Regions from separate parts of the Streptomyces mauvecolor genome, predicted to be linked through region 1. Evidence: riboswitches for the same ligand, from Rfam matches in the RefSeq annotation. Region 1 holds a riboswitch; each other region holds the start of a gene.
What was found. A riboswitch is a leader RNA that binds a small molecule or an ion and turns the genes downstream of it on or off. The one in region 1 is predicted to bind cobalamin.
Positions count from the first base shown of each region.

Region 2: it holds a riboswitch for cobalamin, as region 1 does, so the genes downstream of both, metE (5-methyltetrahydropteroyltriglutamate--homocysteine S-methyltransferase) here and ABD346_RS29370 (ABC transporter substrate-binding protein) in region 1, are expected to answer to the same signal.
Region 3: it holds a riboswitch for cobalamin, as region 1 does, so the genes downstream of both, ABD346_RS07110 (cobalamin biosynthesis protein) here and ABD346_RS29370 (ABC transporter substrate-binding protein) in region 1, are expected to answer to the same signal.

Region 1 is NZ_BAAASQ010000023.1:396,456-401,102, forward strand. Features, by position in the region: gene ABD346_RS29360 (ABC transporter ATP-binding protein) at 1-535, opposite strand, end outside; gene ABD346_RS29365 (FecCD family ABC transporter permease) at 532-1,560, opposite strand; gene ABD346_RS29370 (ABC transporter substrate-binding protein) at 1,566-2,546, opposite strand; cobalamin riboswitch at 2,585-2,709, opposite strand; gene ABD346_RS29375 (M67 family metallopeptidase) at 2,746-3,168, opposite strand; gene ABD346_RS29380 (amino acid permease) at 3,254-4,647, opposite strand, start outside.
Region 2 is NZ_BAAASQ010000004.1:250,108-254,754, reverse strand. Features, by position in the region: gene metE (5-methyltetrahydropteroyltriglutamate--homocysteine S-methyltransferase) at 1-1,150, opposite strand, end outside; cobalamin riboswitch at 1,304-1,524, opposite strand; gene ABD346_RS04295 (ATP-binding protein) at 1,672-4,647, shown strand, end outside.
Region 3 is NZ_BAAASQ010000007.1:56,356-61,002, forward strand. Features, by position in the region: gene ABD346_RS07090 (class II aldolase/adducin family protein) at 1-601, opposite strand, end outside; gene ABD346_RS07095 (lysozyme) at 713-1,492, shown strand; gene ABD346_RS07100 (inorganic phosphate transporter) at 1,624-2,892, shown strand; gene ABD346_RS07105 (hypothetical protein) at 2,924-3,145, shown strand; cobalamin riboswitch at 3,247-3,385, shown strand; gene ABD346_RS07110 (cobalamin biosynthesis protein) at 3,484-4,440, shown strand; gene ABD346_RS07115 (cobyric acid synthase) at 4,422-4,647, shown strand, end outside.

The DNA.
Region 1 (4,647 bases):
CGAGCTGGTAGCGGATGTCCAGGTGGTTGGTCGGCTCGTCCAGGACGACGACGTCCGGCTGCTGCACGAGGGCCCGGGCGACCAGCGCGCGCTGGCGTTCGCCGCCGGAGAGGGAGGGGAAGGGGCGGGCGGCCAGGTCCGCGATGCCGACGCGGGCGAGGGCCTCACGCACAAGGGTGTCGTCGGCGGCGGTGTCGGCCTCCCAGAAGCGGTGGTGCGGAGAGCGGCCCATGGCGACGATCTCGCGGACGGTCAGCTCGATGCCGCCGGCGTCGGCGTCCTGCGGGACGGTGGCGATGCGGCGGGCGCGGGCCTTGGCCGGCATCGTGTGCAGGTCGGCGCCGTCGAGCAGGACGCGGCCGGTGGTGGGGCGCAGGGTCGCGTAGATACAGCGCAGCAGGGTCGTCTTGCCGCTGCCGTTGGGGCCGACCAGGGCGACGGTCTCGCCGTCGGTGGCGTCCAGGGTGATGCCGGAGAGCAGTTCGCGGCCCTGGGGTGTGGTGTACGCGAGCGACTCGGTGCGCAGGGTCGTCACGCGGGGCTGCCTTCCGCGCCGGCCCGGCGGCCGCGCAGCATCCAGAGGAAGAACGGGCCGCCGGTGAGGGCGGTGAGCACGCCGACGGGGATGTCCTGCGGGGCGGCGACGGTGCGGGCGGCGAGGTCGGCCAGGACGAGGAAGGCGGCGCCGCCGAGGGCCGCGACGGGGAGCAGGGTGCGGTGGGAGGCGCCCACCGCCATGCGGGCGGCGTGCGGAACCATCAGGCCGACGAAGCCGATGGCTCCGCTGTACGCGACGAGGACGCCGGTGAGCAGGGAGGCGAGCACGAACACTCCCGCCCGGAACCGGCCGGTGTCGAGGCCGAGCACGGTGGCGCCCTCCTCGCCGACGAGCAGCAGGTCCAGGGGGCGGGCCAGGGCGATCAGGACGAGGGTGCCGAGGGTGAGGGCCGTGGCGGGCAGGGCGAGCATGTCCCAGCGGGCGCCGCCGAGTCCGCCGAGCGTCCAGTGCAGGACTTCCTGTACGTGCTCGGCGCTGGCCGAGGTCACCAGGATCAGGCTGGTCAGCGCGGACAGGACGTACGAGACGGCGACCCCGGCGAGAACCAGGCGGCCGCCCGTCATGGAGCCGCCGCGCCCGGCCAGTGCGTACACGAGGACCAGGGCGGCGAGCGCCCCCGCGAAGGCGGCGGCGGGCAGGGCGACGGTGGTGGCCACCCCGGCCCCCACCCCGAGCACGATCACGGCGACGGCCCCGGCGGCGGCCCCGCTGGACACGCCGAGCAGAAAGGGGTCGGCGAGGGGGTTGCGTACGAGGGCCTGGAGCACGGTCCCGATGACGGCGAGCCCGGCCCCCGTGACGGCCCCGAGCACGACGCGGGGCAGCCGGACGTCGAGCACGATGGTCCGGTACGGTCCCGGCTCCGCCGAACCGGTGACGATCCCCAGCACCTCGTGGGCCGGTATCCGCACCGACCCGAGCGCGAGCCCGCCGACGACGCCGGCGGCCAGAACGGCTGCGAGCCCCCCGATCACAAGGGGGTACCGCCAACGCGGGGTCACCCCGCTCACTCCCCCGCCCCCGGGCGGAGCCGGCTCGCCAGCTTCGCCACCGCGTCCGGTGCTCTGACTCCCGTCACCATGTCCGACAGCGGCAGGACCGCGAAGCGGTTGTTCTTGACGGCCGGGACGGATGCCAGGGCCGGGTCGTCGCGCAGGCGCTGCTTCTTCGCTTCCACGCTCGTGCCGCCGTAGTCCAGGATCAGGATCGCCTCCGGCGCGCGGGCGACCACGTTTTCCCAGCTCGCGTCGCCGAAGGACGTGTCCTTGAGGTCGTCCGCGAAGACGTTGCGGCCGCCGGCCCGCGTCACGATGTCGTTGCCGATGCCCTTGCCGCCGACCGTGAACGCCGTCTTGTCCCCGCTGTCGTAGACGAAGACCGGGACGGGGGCCGCGCCCTTGCGGGCCGCCTGTGTCCGCGCGTTCGTGGCCTCCGCCGCCTTCACCCACGACTCCGCCCGCTCCGGCACGCCGAACGTCCGGCCCACCTCGCGGACTTCGTCGTACACCTCGTTCATCGTCGTCGCGGCGCCCTTGGGGCAGTTCTCCACGTTCAGGCGGGACTTGATGCCGCTCTTGGCCAGAGCCTCGCGGCCCCGGCCCTCGTTCGCCGCGAAGGCGGACGCGTAGCCGCCGTACACGTAGTCCGGATTGGCCGAGAGGAGCTTTTCGTAGGAGGGGTATTCCTTCGCCAGGACGGGGACCGAGCGGTATGCCTGCTCGTATTCCGGGAGGACCTTGTCGTCCAGGTAGGCCATGCCCACCAGGGACTTGGCGAGGCCCAGCTCCAGCATCACCTCCGTGGCGTGCTGGTTCATCGTCACGGCTCGCTTCGGCGGGGCGGTGAAGGCCGTCGTCACGCCGCAGTTGGTGACCGTGTAGGGGAAGCCGGGGGCCGAGCGGCCCTGGGCCTCGGGCCGCGCCTGTGTCGTGCAGGCGGCCAGTGGGAACAGCAGGGCGGCGGCCAGGGCCGCGCGGCGCCAGAGCATGGCTGAGCTCCTCCAAGGGGATTTCCACGTCCCCTGTCGTCGGGAGAAGGCGGCAGGTCAGTTCCTGGCTTCCGGCCCCGCGGGTTTCCACGGGGCCGGTCACAGTGGCGGGACCGTGCCGGATTCACACCGGCTTCCTGGGTCCTGCCGCCCGAATGTTCGAGATTGCGTATAGATGGTACGGGTCGACCCCTGAGGGTCAGTACGCCTCTACCACCTTCACGTCTTCCTCCGTGATCACGCCGTCCACGATCCGGTACGAGCGGAACTGGAACTCCCCCGCCCCGTCCGTGTCCGCCGTCGAGACCAGGACGTAGTGCGCGCCGGGCTCGTTCGCGTACGTCACGTCCGTGCGGGAGGGGTACGCCTCGGTCGCGGTGTGGGAGTGGTAGACGATCACCGGCTCCTCGTCGCGGTCGTCCATCTCGCGGTACAGCTTCAGCAGGTCCTGCGAGTCGAACTCGTAGAACGTGGGCGAGCGGGCCGCGTTCAGCATCGGGATGAAGCGCTCGGCGCGGCCGGTGCCCGCCGGGCCCGCGACCACACCGCACGCCTCGTCGGGGTGGTCGGCGCGGGCGTGCGCCACGAGCTGGTCGTACAGGGCCTGGGTGATGGTCAGCATGTCGGCAAGGATAAGCAGACGGGCCGGTCCGTATCGACAGTCGATACGTACCGGCCCGAATGGTGAGAACGCCCAGGTCAGAGCATTAGCTGCGCTTCTCGAACGCCTTGTTCTCGGGGTTCTTGGCCTTCAGGACCAGGTAGGAGACGCCCAGGATCAGGCCCCACAGCGGCGCGCAGTACAGGGAGACACGGGAGTCCTTGTCGATGCCCATCATCACGATGACCATGAAGATGAAGATCAGCGCGAACCAGCTGGTGTACGGGGCGCCGGGGGCGCGGAAGCTGGACTGCGGCAGGGCGCCGGTGTCCGACAGGCGGCGGTAGCGGATCTGGCAGACCAGGATCATGATCCAGGCCCACATGCCGGAGATGGTGGCGAAGGAGACCACGTAGTCGAAGGCCTTGCCGGGCGCCACGTAGTTGATCCACACGCCGACCAGCATGAGCGCCGCGGAGACCGTGGTGCCGACCAGCGGGGTGCCGCTCTTGGTGAGCTTGGTGAAGACCTTCGGGCCCTGGCCGTTGAGCGCGAGGTCGCGCAGCATGCGGCCGGTGGAGTACATGCCCGAGTTGCAGGAGGAGAGCGCCGCGGTGAGGACGACGAAGTTGACGATGGCGGCGCCGACGCCGAGGCCCATCTTCTCGAAGGCCGCGACGAAGGGGCTGACGCCCGGCTGGAACTCGTGCCACGGGACGACCGACAGGATCATGATCAGGGCGCCGATGTAGAAGACGGCGATGCGCCACGGCACGGTGTTGATGGCCTTGGGCAGGGTCTTCTCGGGGTCCTTGGACTCGCCCGCGGTCACACCGACCAGCTCGACGGCGAGGAAGGCGAACATGACGATCTGCAGGGTCATCAGCGTGCCGCCGATGCCCTTGGGGAAGAAGCCGTGGTCGTTCCACAGGTTGGCGACGGTGGCGGTGTCCGCGGCGTCGGAGAAGCCGACGGTCAGGATGCCGGCGCAGATCAGGATCATGCCGACGATGGCGGTCACCTTGACCATGGAGAACCAGAACTCCAGCTCACCGAAGAGCTTCACGGAGATGAGGTTCACGGCGTACAGGATGAGCGTGAAGACCAGCGCGTACAGCCATTGCGGGACGTTGCTGTGGGTCCAGAAGGCCATGTACTGGGCGGCCGCGGTGACTTCGGTGATGCCGGTGACGACCCAGAAGAGCCAGTACGTCCAGCCGGTGACGAAGCCCCAGAACGGGCCGACGAACTCCCGGGCGTACTCCGAGAAGGAGCCCGACACCGGGCGGTACATGAGCAGCTCGCCGAGGGCGCGCATGATGAAGAAGATGACCAGGCCGGCGATGGCGTAGGCCAGGATGAGGCTGGGGCCGGCCTTCGAGATGGCCTTGCCCGCGCCGAGGAAGAGGCCGGTGCCGATGGCACCGCCGATCGCGATCATCTGGATCTGCCGGGCCCCGAGGCCCCGCTGGTATCCCTCGCCCGAGCCCTCGCTCGAAC
Region 2 (4,647 bases), on a different contig from region 1:
CGGCCGTGATGGCTCCGGTGCCGCCGGACAGGCCGCGGGCGAGCGTGACGACCTCGGCGGTCTTCTGGCGGGCGAACGCGAGCCAGCGCGCGATCTGCGGCTCGATGCCGCGTTCGGCGGCCGCGTCGAGCGGGACATGGAGCAGCGAGCAGGAAGCGGCCACGTCCACGCGGTCGGCGAGACCGAGCAGCGTGCCCAGGGTGGACAGCGACTTCTCCAGGTCGTTGATCCACACGTTGCGCCCGTCCACGACCCCCGCGACGAGCCGCTTGCCGGGCAGGCCGCCGACCGCGGCGAGGTCGTCGAGGTTGGCGGCCGCGGGGCCGGTGAAGTCCAGGGCGAGCCCGTCGACCGGCGCCTTGGCGAGGACCGGCAGGGCCTCACCGAGCCGGTCGAAGTACGAGGCGACCAGGAGCTTGGGGCGGTCGGTGAGCGCGCCGAGTTCGCGGTAGGAGCGGGCGACGGCGTTCAGTTCGGCGGGGGTGCGGTCCTGGACGAGCGCGGGCTCGTCCAGCTGCACCCACTGGGCCCCGGCCGCCCGCAGATCGGCCAGCACCCGCGCGTACACCGGAAGGAGCCGGTCGAGCAGGGTCAACGGCTCGAAGTCGGCGGCCACGCCGGGCGCGGGCTTGGCGAGCAGCAGATAGGTCACCGGACCCACGAGCACGGGACGCGCGGCGAGCCCGAGCGCGAGGGCCTCCCCGAACTCTCCGACCTGCTTGGAGGAGTCGGCGGAAAAGACGGTGTCCGGCCCCAACTCCGGTACCAGATAGTGGTAGTTGGTGTCGAACCACTTGGTCATTTCGAGCGGCGCCACGTCCTGGGTGCCGCGCGCCATCGCGAAGTAGCCGTCCAGGGCATCGGCCGCGACGGCCTCGCGGTGGCGGCCGGGCACGGCGCCCACCATGACGCTGGTGTCCAGGACGTGGTCGTAGTACGAGAAGTCGCCGGTCGGCACCTCGTGGACGCCGGCCTCGGCGAGCTGCCGCCAGGTGGCCGCCCGCAGTTCGGCGGCGGTCCGCCGGAGCTCGGGGGCGCCGACACGGCCCTTCCAGTAGCCCTCGATCGCCTTCTTCAGTTCCCGGTTCGGGCCTTGGCGGGGGTAGCCGTACACGGTGGCGCGTGCTGCCGCGGCTGCGGACTTGGTCACGAGACTCTCCTTCGCGAGCTCTTCGGTGGAGCGGACCCCGGAACGGGACGAAGGCGCGGAGGAACGACGGACCGGGGCCACGGCGTGTGTGCCGTTGCCGCTGGTGCGTACGCCGACCCGCCCTCGAGGTCACCGGGATCTCCGCGCGCGATCGGTCGCACACGGGCAGTGGCAGGTCTTCGGACTCGCGGGCACGCCTCGTGCTCTTTGAGGCATCTACTGGCCGTCGCTTCCCAGACCCGGCCGGGCCCAGTGCGTATGACGGCGGTCGTTCCCGCTCACCGCTGCGGGGCAGTCCCGGATTCCCACCGGGTTCCCTCTTGCGACGCATCCCGCCTGGCGGACGGGGCGAACCAGCTGCATCCGCACCCTATGCGCTCGACCGGCGACCGGGAAACCGCGTTTCCGCATGCCGGACGGTGAGTCGGCGCACGCGGCGCCTCGCGCTCCGGGCCCCGGCTGCCTACGCTCGAAGGGAGGAGCACTCTCGAAGCGGCGATGGGACGGACGAGGCGGGCATCGTGGCGGGTTATCCGTTTGTCGGGCGCGAGGACGTGCTGCGTGAGCTGAAAGACGCGCTGGCGAGCGCGGCGGCGGGCCGGGGAGGGCTGGTGTCGCTGACCGGCGCGGCCGGCGTGGGCAAGACGCGGACCGCGGAGGAGGCCGTCGCACACGCCGACGGGTTCCGCACGCTGTGGACGTGGTGCCCGCCGGGCCCCACCGGGCGGGCCCTGTGGCCCTGGTCGCGGCTGCTGCGCGAACTCGTCTCCGACGATGTGCGGTGCGGCCGCCTGGTGAGCGGGTCGCCGCCGCTGCGGGCGCTGGTGTCGGGGGCCGGGGCGGGCTCCGGGGGCCGGACCGACCCCGAGGCGGCGCGGCTGCGGTTGACCGGAGATGTGGCCGAGGTGCTCGCGACGGCGGCGCAGAACCGGCCACTGCTCCTGGTCCTCGACGACGCGCACGCCGCCGACGCGTCGTCCCTGCGGCTGCTGTTGGAGCTGGCCGACAGCGCGCGCACCACCGCGGTCGTGCTCCTGGCCACGGCACGTGACGACGACACGGCATGGCAGGACCGTTCCTGGGCGCGGGCTCAACTGCTGCGCCGGGGAAGGTCGTTGCCCCTGGGGCCGCTGCGCGAGGAGGACGTCGCGGACTTGATCACGGCGGCGACGAGCACCGAACCTTCCCGGTCCGACGTCCGGCACCTGCTGCGGCGCACCGGCGGAGACGCGTTCTTCGTGACGGAGCTGCTGAGGGCGGGGGCGCCCCTCGCGACGTGGGCGGGCCGGCCGCGCGGTGAACGGACCGCCCCCTCGGTGGCCATCCGGGCAGCCGTCCTGGCGCGGACCGCCGAACTGTCGCAGCGCGCCGCCCACGTACTGGACGTCGGCTCCGCCCTCGGCACCCGGTTCCGGCTCGACGTCGTCGCCGAGGCCGCGGGTGTGCCCCTGGACGAGGTGCGCGCGCTGCTCGGCGAGGCCGCCGACGCGGGCCTGCTGGCAGAGCTCACGGCCGACCGTGCCGCTTTCCGGCACGACCTGCTGCGGGAGGCGGTCTACGGTGGGCTGTCCGCCGGACAGCGGTCGGCTCTGCACCGCGCGATCGCCGCCGTACTCGCCGTCCACGCCCGGCGCGGACGTGACACCGGGCCCGCCGAGGTCGCCCACCACCTCCTGCTCTCCGGGCCCGAACACGCCCATGAGGCCGCCGGCTACGCCCGCGAGGCAGGCGAACGCGCCTCCGGGCTCCTCGCCTACGAGGAAGCGGTCCGCTGGTACGAGCGCGCCGCCGAGGTCTGTGCCCCAGGTGCCGAACTCGCCGAGGTACTGCTCGGTCTGGGCGCCGCCCGCCTCGGCGCCGGCGAGTGGGACGCCGCCCGCAGAGCCGTCCTGCGCGCCGCCTCCCTCGCCCGCGAGGCGCATCGCCCCGACCTGCTCGCGCAGGCCGCTCTCGGCCTCGGCACCGGCCCCGTCGGCTTCGAGGTCGACCTCGCCGACCGCGAGCAGACCGACCTGCTCGCCGAGGCACGCGCGGCCCTGGCCGGCGATCCGGCCCACACCGCGCTGCGCGCCGCGGTCACCGCCCGGCTGTCCCTCGCCGCCGGGCTCATCGAGTCCGAGGAGCACCGGATCGCCCTCGCGGAAGAGGCCGTACGCACCGCCCGCGAGATCGGTGACCCGGCGACCCTCGGCCCGGCGCTCGCCGCCCTGTGCGACGCCCGGCCCGGCCCCGGCCACTGCCGCGACCGGCTCGCGTGGTCCGCGGAGATCGTCGCCACGGCCCGGGAACTGCCGGACCCGGTCCTCGAACTCCTCGGCCGCCGCCTGCGGTTGGTGGCGCTGATGGAGACCGGCGAGTTCGCGGCGGCCGACGCGGAGGCCGTCGCCTACGAGGGCGTGGTCCGGCCGCTCAGACGACCCCTGTACGCCTGGTACGTGCCGCTGTGGCGCGGAGAGCGGGCGCTGAGGGAGGGCCGGTACGGGGACTGTGCGGCGGCGCTCGACGAGGTGGAGGCCCTCGGTCGCGAGGCGGCCAGCGCCAACGCGGCGATGCTCGCCGTCACCCAGCGCTGGTGCCTCTACGCCGCGACGGGCGACCCGGAGCAGGCGAAGCCCGTGCTCGCCGCCGCGCCGGAGCTCGAACGGTACTCGGCCCTGTGGCCCAGGGTCACGCTCGGCCTGCTCGCGGCCCAGCTCGGGCACCTCGACGACGCCGCACGGCGTCTGTCCGCCGTGGCGCCCCGGCTCGGCGGCGCACCCCGCGACAGCGAGTGGCTGCCCATGATGGCGCAGGCCGCGGAGACCGTCGGCGCGGTCGGCACCCACCCGGCCGCACCCCTCCTGTACGACGCGCTCGCGCCGTACGCGGGCCTCTTCGCCGTCGAGGGCATCGGCGCCGCCGTACGCGGCCCCGTCGACCGCCACCTCGCGATCCTCGCCTCGGCCATGGGCCGTGCGGACGACGCCCGTCGCCACCGCGAGGCGGCCCTCGCGGCGACCCGTTCGGCGGGCGCGGTCGCCCTGACCGAGCTCATCGAACGCGAGACGCCCCCCGGCACCGCGGCACCACAGGGCTCGTGGGAAGACCCGGCCTCCGGACCGCCCCCGCTCTTCCACCGCGAAGGCCCCTTGTGGCAGCTGCGCTACGCCGGCCACGAGGTGAGGGTCCCCGACAGCAAGGGACTGCGGGACATCGCCGTCCTGCTCGCCAGGCCCGGAACGCCGGTCCCCGCAGTCGAGTTGGCGACCCCCGCCGCCCCCGCCACCGGTGACGCCCCGGGGCTGCATCCGCAGGGCGACACCGGCGAACTCATCGACGCCACGGCACGATCCGCCTACCGGCGCAGGCTGCGCGACCTGGAGCAGGAGGCGGCCGACGCGGACGCCCGCGGGGACGCCGCGCACTCGGAGCGGATCGCCGTCGAGCGGGACGCACTCGTGGCACAGCTGTCCGCGGCGTACGGCATCGGCGGCCGCGTGCGCCGTACGGGCTCTCCC
Region 3 (4,647 bases), on a different contig from region 1:
GGCTGAGCAGGGACGGGGTGCGGCCGGGCAGCGCCGAGGCGGTGAGCCAGAGCCGGCACATCCACTCCAGTTGGGCGGTGCGGTCGTAGGCCTGGGCGAGGCCGGTTCCGTAAGTGACGGTTCCGTGGTTCTGCAGGAGACATCCGGTGCGGCTCTCCAGGGCGCGCAGCATGTTCTCGGCCAACTCCTCGCTGCCGTACAGGGCGTACGGGGCGACCCGGACCGGGCCGCCGAGCGCGGCCGCCATGTAGTGGACCAGGGGCAGCTCGGTGACCAGGGTGGACACGGCCGTGGCGTGCACGGCGTGGGTGTGGACGACGGCCCGCGCGTCGGTGTTCCGGTACACCGCGAGGTGCATCGGGATCTCGCTGGTGGGTCGGAGCGCGCCCATCACCTGGCGGCCTTCGAGGTCGACGGCGACGGTGTCGGCGGGGCCGAGCCGGTCGTAGGGGACGCCGGTCGGGGTGACCAGGACCAGCTCGCCGACGCGTACCGACACATTGCCCGAGGTGCCGACGACCAGCCCTTCCGCGGCGGTCCGGCGCGCGGTGTCGATCAGTTCGGCCCATGCCGCGGCGGTCGCCGCCTCGTCGTCGCTCATGCGGCCGATCCTGCCAGGGCCGAGCGGCCGGGATACGGGAGTTCGGTGGTGATCTTCAACTAGCCTCTGGGTGCTTTGTTCCGTACATCATCGGAATTCTCGGGGGGCACCATGGCTCGCGACCGCAATCCTCTTCCGCGCCGGGCCCGGGTGCGCGGCGCGCTCACGGGGTTCCTGGCCGCGCTGGCGCTGGGCTGTGGGGCGCTCGCGGCACTGCCCGCCGCCTCCGCCGCGGACAAGCCGCTCGGCCACGACGTCTCCTCGCACCAGAAGAACGTCGACTGGGGCTCGGCGAAGGGCCTGGGCGCCTCGTTCGTCTATGTGAAGGCGACCGAGTCGACGACGTACCGCAATCCCTACTTCGGGCAGCAGTACGACGGCGCGCGGCAGGCGGGTCTGGTGCGCGGGGCCTACCACTTCGCGGTGCCCGACCAGGCGTCCGGCCGGGAGCAGGCCGACTTCTTCGTGCGCAACGGCGGCGACTGGTCGGACGACGGCTGGACGCTGCCGCCCGCGGTCGACCTGGAGCACAACCCGTACGGCAAGAACGCCAAGGACGGCAGCGGCGGCAAGTGCTACGGGCTGAGTCCGGCCGCGATGACCTCCTGGATCACGGACTTCAGCGACGAGGTGCAGCTGCTCACCGGCCGCCGCCCGGTGATCTACACGACCGCGGGCTGGTGGAACGCCTGCACCGGGCGCAGCCGGGCCTTCGCCGCGCACCACGCCCTGTGGCTGGCCCGGTACGCCGACACGCCGGGCGCGCTGCCGGCGGGCTGGTCGTACTGGACGTTCTGGCAGTTCCAGAACGGGAGCGGGAGCCTGCCGGGTGACCAGAATCTCTTCAATGGGTCTTTTGGGCAGTTGAAGCGGTTCGCGGCGGGCCGCTGAACGGCCTCCGGGGGCCGGCCGGGGGGCCAGAAGTGGCCACGAACACCGACACGCCCGCCCCAGTTCATCTTCCGTTCACTCAGGTTACTTACGTTCGTCCAGCCACTGACGTCGAACGATTGCCTGGGTAAATGGAACACATCACGCTGCTGCTCGCGATTGTGGTCGTGACAGCTCTCGTGTTCGATTTCACGAACGGTTTCCATGACACCGCCAACGCGATGGCCACCACCATCTCGACCGGCGCCCTGAAGCCCAAGACGGCGGTCGCGATGTCCGCCGTGCTCAACCTGGTCGGCGCGTTCCTGTCGGTGGAGGTCGCCAAGACGATCTCCGGCGGGATCATCGACGAAAAAGGCATCAGAACCGAGGTCATCTTCGCGGCCCTGGTCGGTGCCATCCTCTGGAACCTGCTGACCTGGCTGCTCGGTCTGCCCTCCAGCTCCTCCCACGCCCTGTTCGGCGGCCTGATCGGCGCAGCGGTCATGTCGGCAGGATGGTCCTCGGTCAACGGCTCGACCGTGGTCACCAAGGTGCTGCTCCCCGCCGTCGCCGCGCCGATCGTCGCGGGCATCGCCGCGATGCTGGCCACCCGGCTGACGTACCGGCTCAACCGGAACACCGACGAGAAGGCCACCGCCAAGGGCTACCGCGCGGGCCAGATCGCCTCGGCCGGCCTCGTCTCGCTCGCCCACGGCACCAACGACGCCCAGAAGACGATGGGCATCATCACCCTCGCCCTGGTCACCGGCGGTGTGCTGCACCCGGGCGCGAACCCCCCGCTGTGGGTCATCGTCTCGGCCGGTCTGGCCATCGCGATGGGCACCTACCTCGGCGGCTGGCGCATCATCCGCACCATGGGCAAGGGCCTGACCGAGCTGCGCCCGCCGCAGGGCTTCGCCGCCCAGACCGGCGCCGCCACCGTCATCCTGGCCTCCTCGCACATCGGCTTCTCGCTCTCCACCACCCAGGTCTGCTCGGGCTCCGTCATGGGCGCGGGCATCGGCCGCAAGGGCGGCGTGGTCCGCTGGTCCACCGCCTCCCGGATGGCCGTCGCCTGGATTCTCACGCTGCCGGCCGCCGGACTCGTGGGCGCGGGTGCGGAGTTCCTCACCAAGCAGGGCACCTGGGGCATCGTCGCCGTCGCGATCCTCCTGGTCGCCGGTTCGGGCACCATCTGGAAGCTGTCGCGCCGCCAGCCGGTCGACCACCACAACGTCACCGCCGACGAGACCGGCGAGGCCTCCGCGGCCGAGCCCGCCGGTGTCGTCACCACCGCGATCGCCGCGGTCACCCCGCCGCCGACCGCGGCGGCCGCCGCGGCCATCGACCTCAAGGCCACGATCCAGGCCCCGGCCCCGGCGGCCCCTGCCGACCCGCCCACCCCGGCGACGGTCTGACCCGGTTCTCCGGCACAGCTAAGGAATCCTCATGCACATCGACTGGGCAGCTCTCGGCTCCGTCTTCGGCGTCAGCCTCGTGGTGACCGTCGGCCTGGTGGGCCTGTTCACCCTCGGCATCGTCGGCCTCACCAAGCACGAGGCCGCGGCATCCGGCACCGGCAATGTGGCGCTGGCCCGCACCGGCGCGTACGTCTGCTTCGCGGCCTGCGCGGCGGCCGTCGCGTACGGGATCTATCTGATCGTCGCCTGACCCACGGACATCACCCGAACCGCCCTCCGGCCCGCGCCGGAGGGCGGTTCCGTGTGGCGCCGCGCACTCTCTCGCGCCGCAGGTCAACGGCAAGTTGACGGGTGTTCTCGCAGCGTGGTGGACTGCACCGGCCAGCTACGGCGGCAGAAGAGGAAGCCGGTGCGAATCCGGCGCGGTCCCGCCACTGTCACCGGGGAGTGATCCCCGCGAGCCAGGAACTCTCACCGCCGGTCACGTCGAACCAGGGCGCGGACACCCTGAGTGAGGACATACCGCCATGCGCGCCTGCCCGTCGAGACATTCCGGCCCTTCCCGCGACGCCCTGACGGGCTGAGCGGATGCGGGCCGATCGCACCTTCGCCTACGGCGCCACGGCCGGACTCCTCGGCGACCTCCTGCTCGGCGATCCGCGCCGCGGCCATCCGGTCGCCGCGTTCGGACGCGCCGCCGGCGCCGTCGAACGCGTCCTGTGGCGCGACCACCGCGGCCGGGGCGCACTGCACACCCTGGTGTGCGCGGGCGGCGCCGCGGGCGCTGCCGTCCTCCTTTCCCGTGCCGTACGGGGCCGTCCCGCCGCATCCGTCGCGCTGACCGCCGCCGCCACCTGGACGGTGGTGGGCGGCACGTCGCTCGGCCGTGAGGCGCGGGCCATCGGCGGCGCGCTGGCCGCGGGCGACGTCGAGGTGGCCCGGGAACGCCTGCCGCACCTGTGCGGGCGCGACCCGCAGTCCCTGGACGCGGACGGCATCGCGCGGGCCGTCGTCGAGTCGGTCGCCGAGAACACCTCGGACGCGGTCGTCGGCGCCCTGGTGTGGGGCGCGCTCGCGGGCGTGCCGGGCCTGGTGGGCTTCCGGGCGGTCAACACGCTGGACGCGATGGTCGGGCACAAGTCGGCCAGATACCGCAGGTACGGCTGGGCCTCGGCGCGCCTGGACGACGTGGCGGGCTGGCCGGGCGCCCGCCTCACCGCGGTCCTCGCGGCGCTGGCGGGCCCGGACACCAGGGGCGCGGTACGGGCCTGGCGCGCCGATGCCGGCCGGCACCCGAGCCCCAACGCGGGCCCGGTCGAGGCCGCGTTCGCGGGGGCGCTGGGTGTACGGCTCGGGGGCACGCTCTCCTATGCCGGGCGCGTCGAGCACCGGCCGGTCCTCAATGGCTCGGGGCGGACCGTCGAGGTCGCGGACATCGAACGGGCGGTACGGCTCTCGCGCAGGGTGGGCTGGCTGACGCTGGCCGCCTCCGTCGCGACGAGGGCCGCTGTGAGGAAGGGACGTACATGGGTGGCGGGCTGCTGATCGCGGGCACGACCTCGGACGCGGGAAAGAGCGTCGTCACGGCCGGGATCTGCCGCTGGCTGGTGCGCCAGGGCGTCAAGGTCGCGCCCTTCAAGGGGCAGAACATGTCGCTGAACTCGTTCGTCACGCGCGAGGGCGCGGAGATCGGCCGGGCGCAGGCGATGCAGGCGCAGGCGGCGCGCGTGGAGCCGAACGCGCTCATGAACC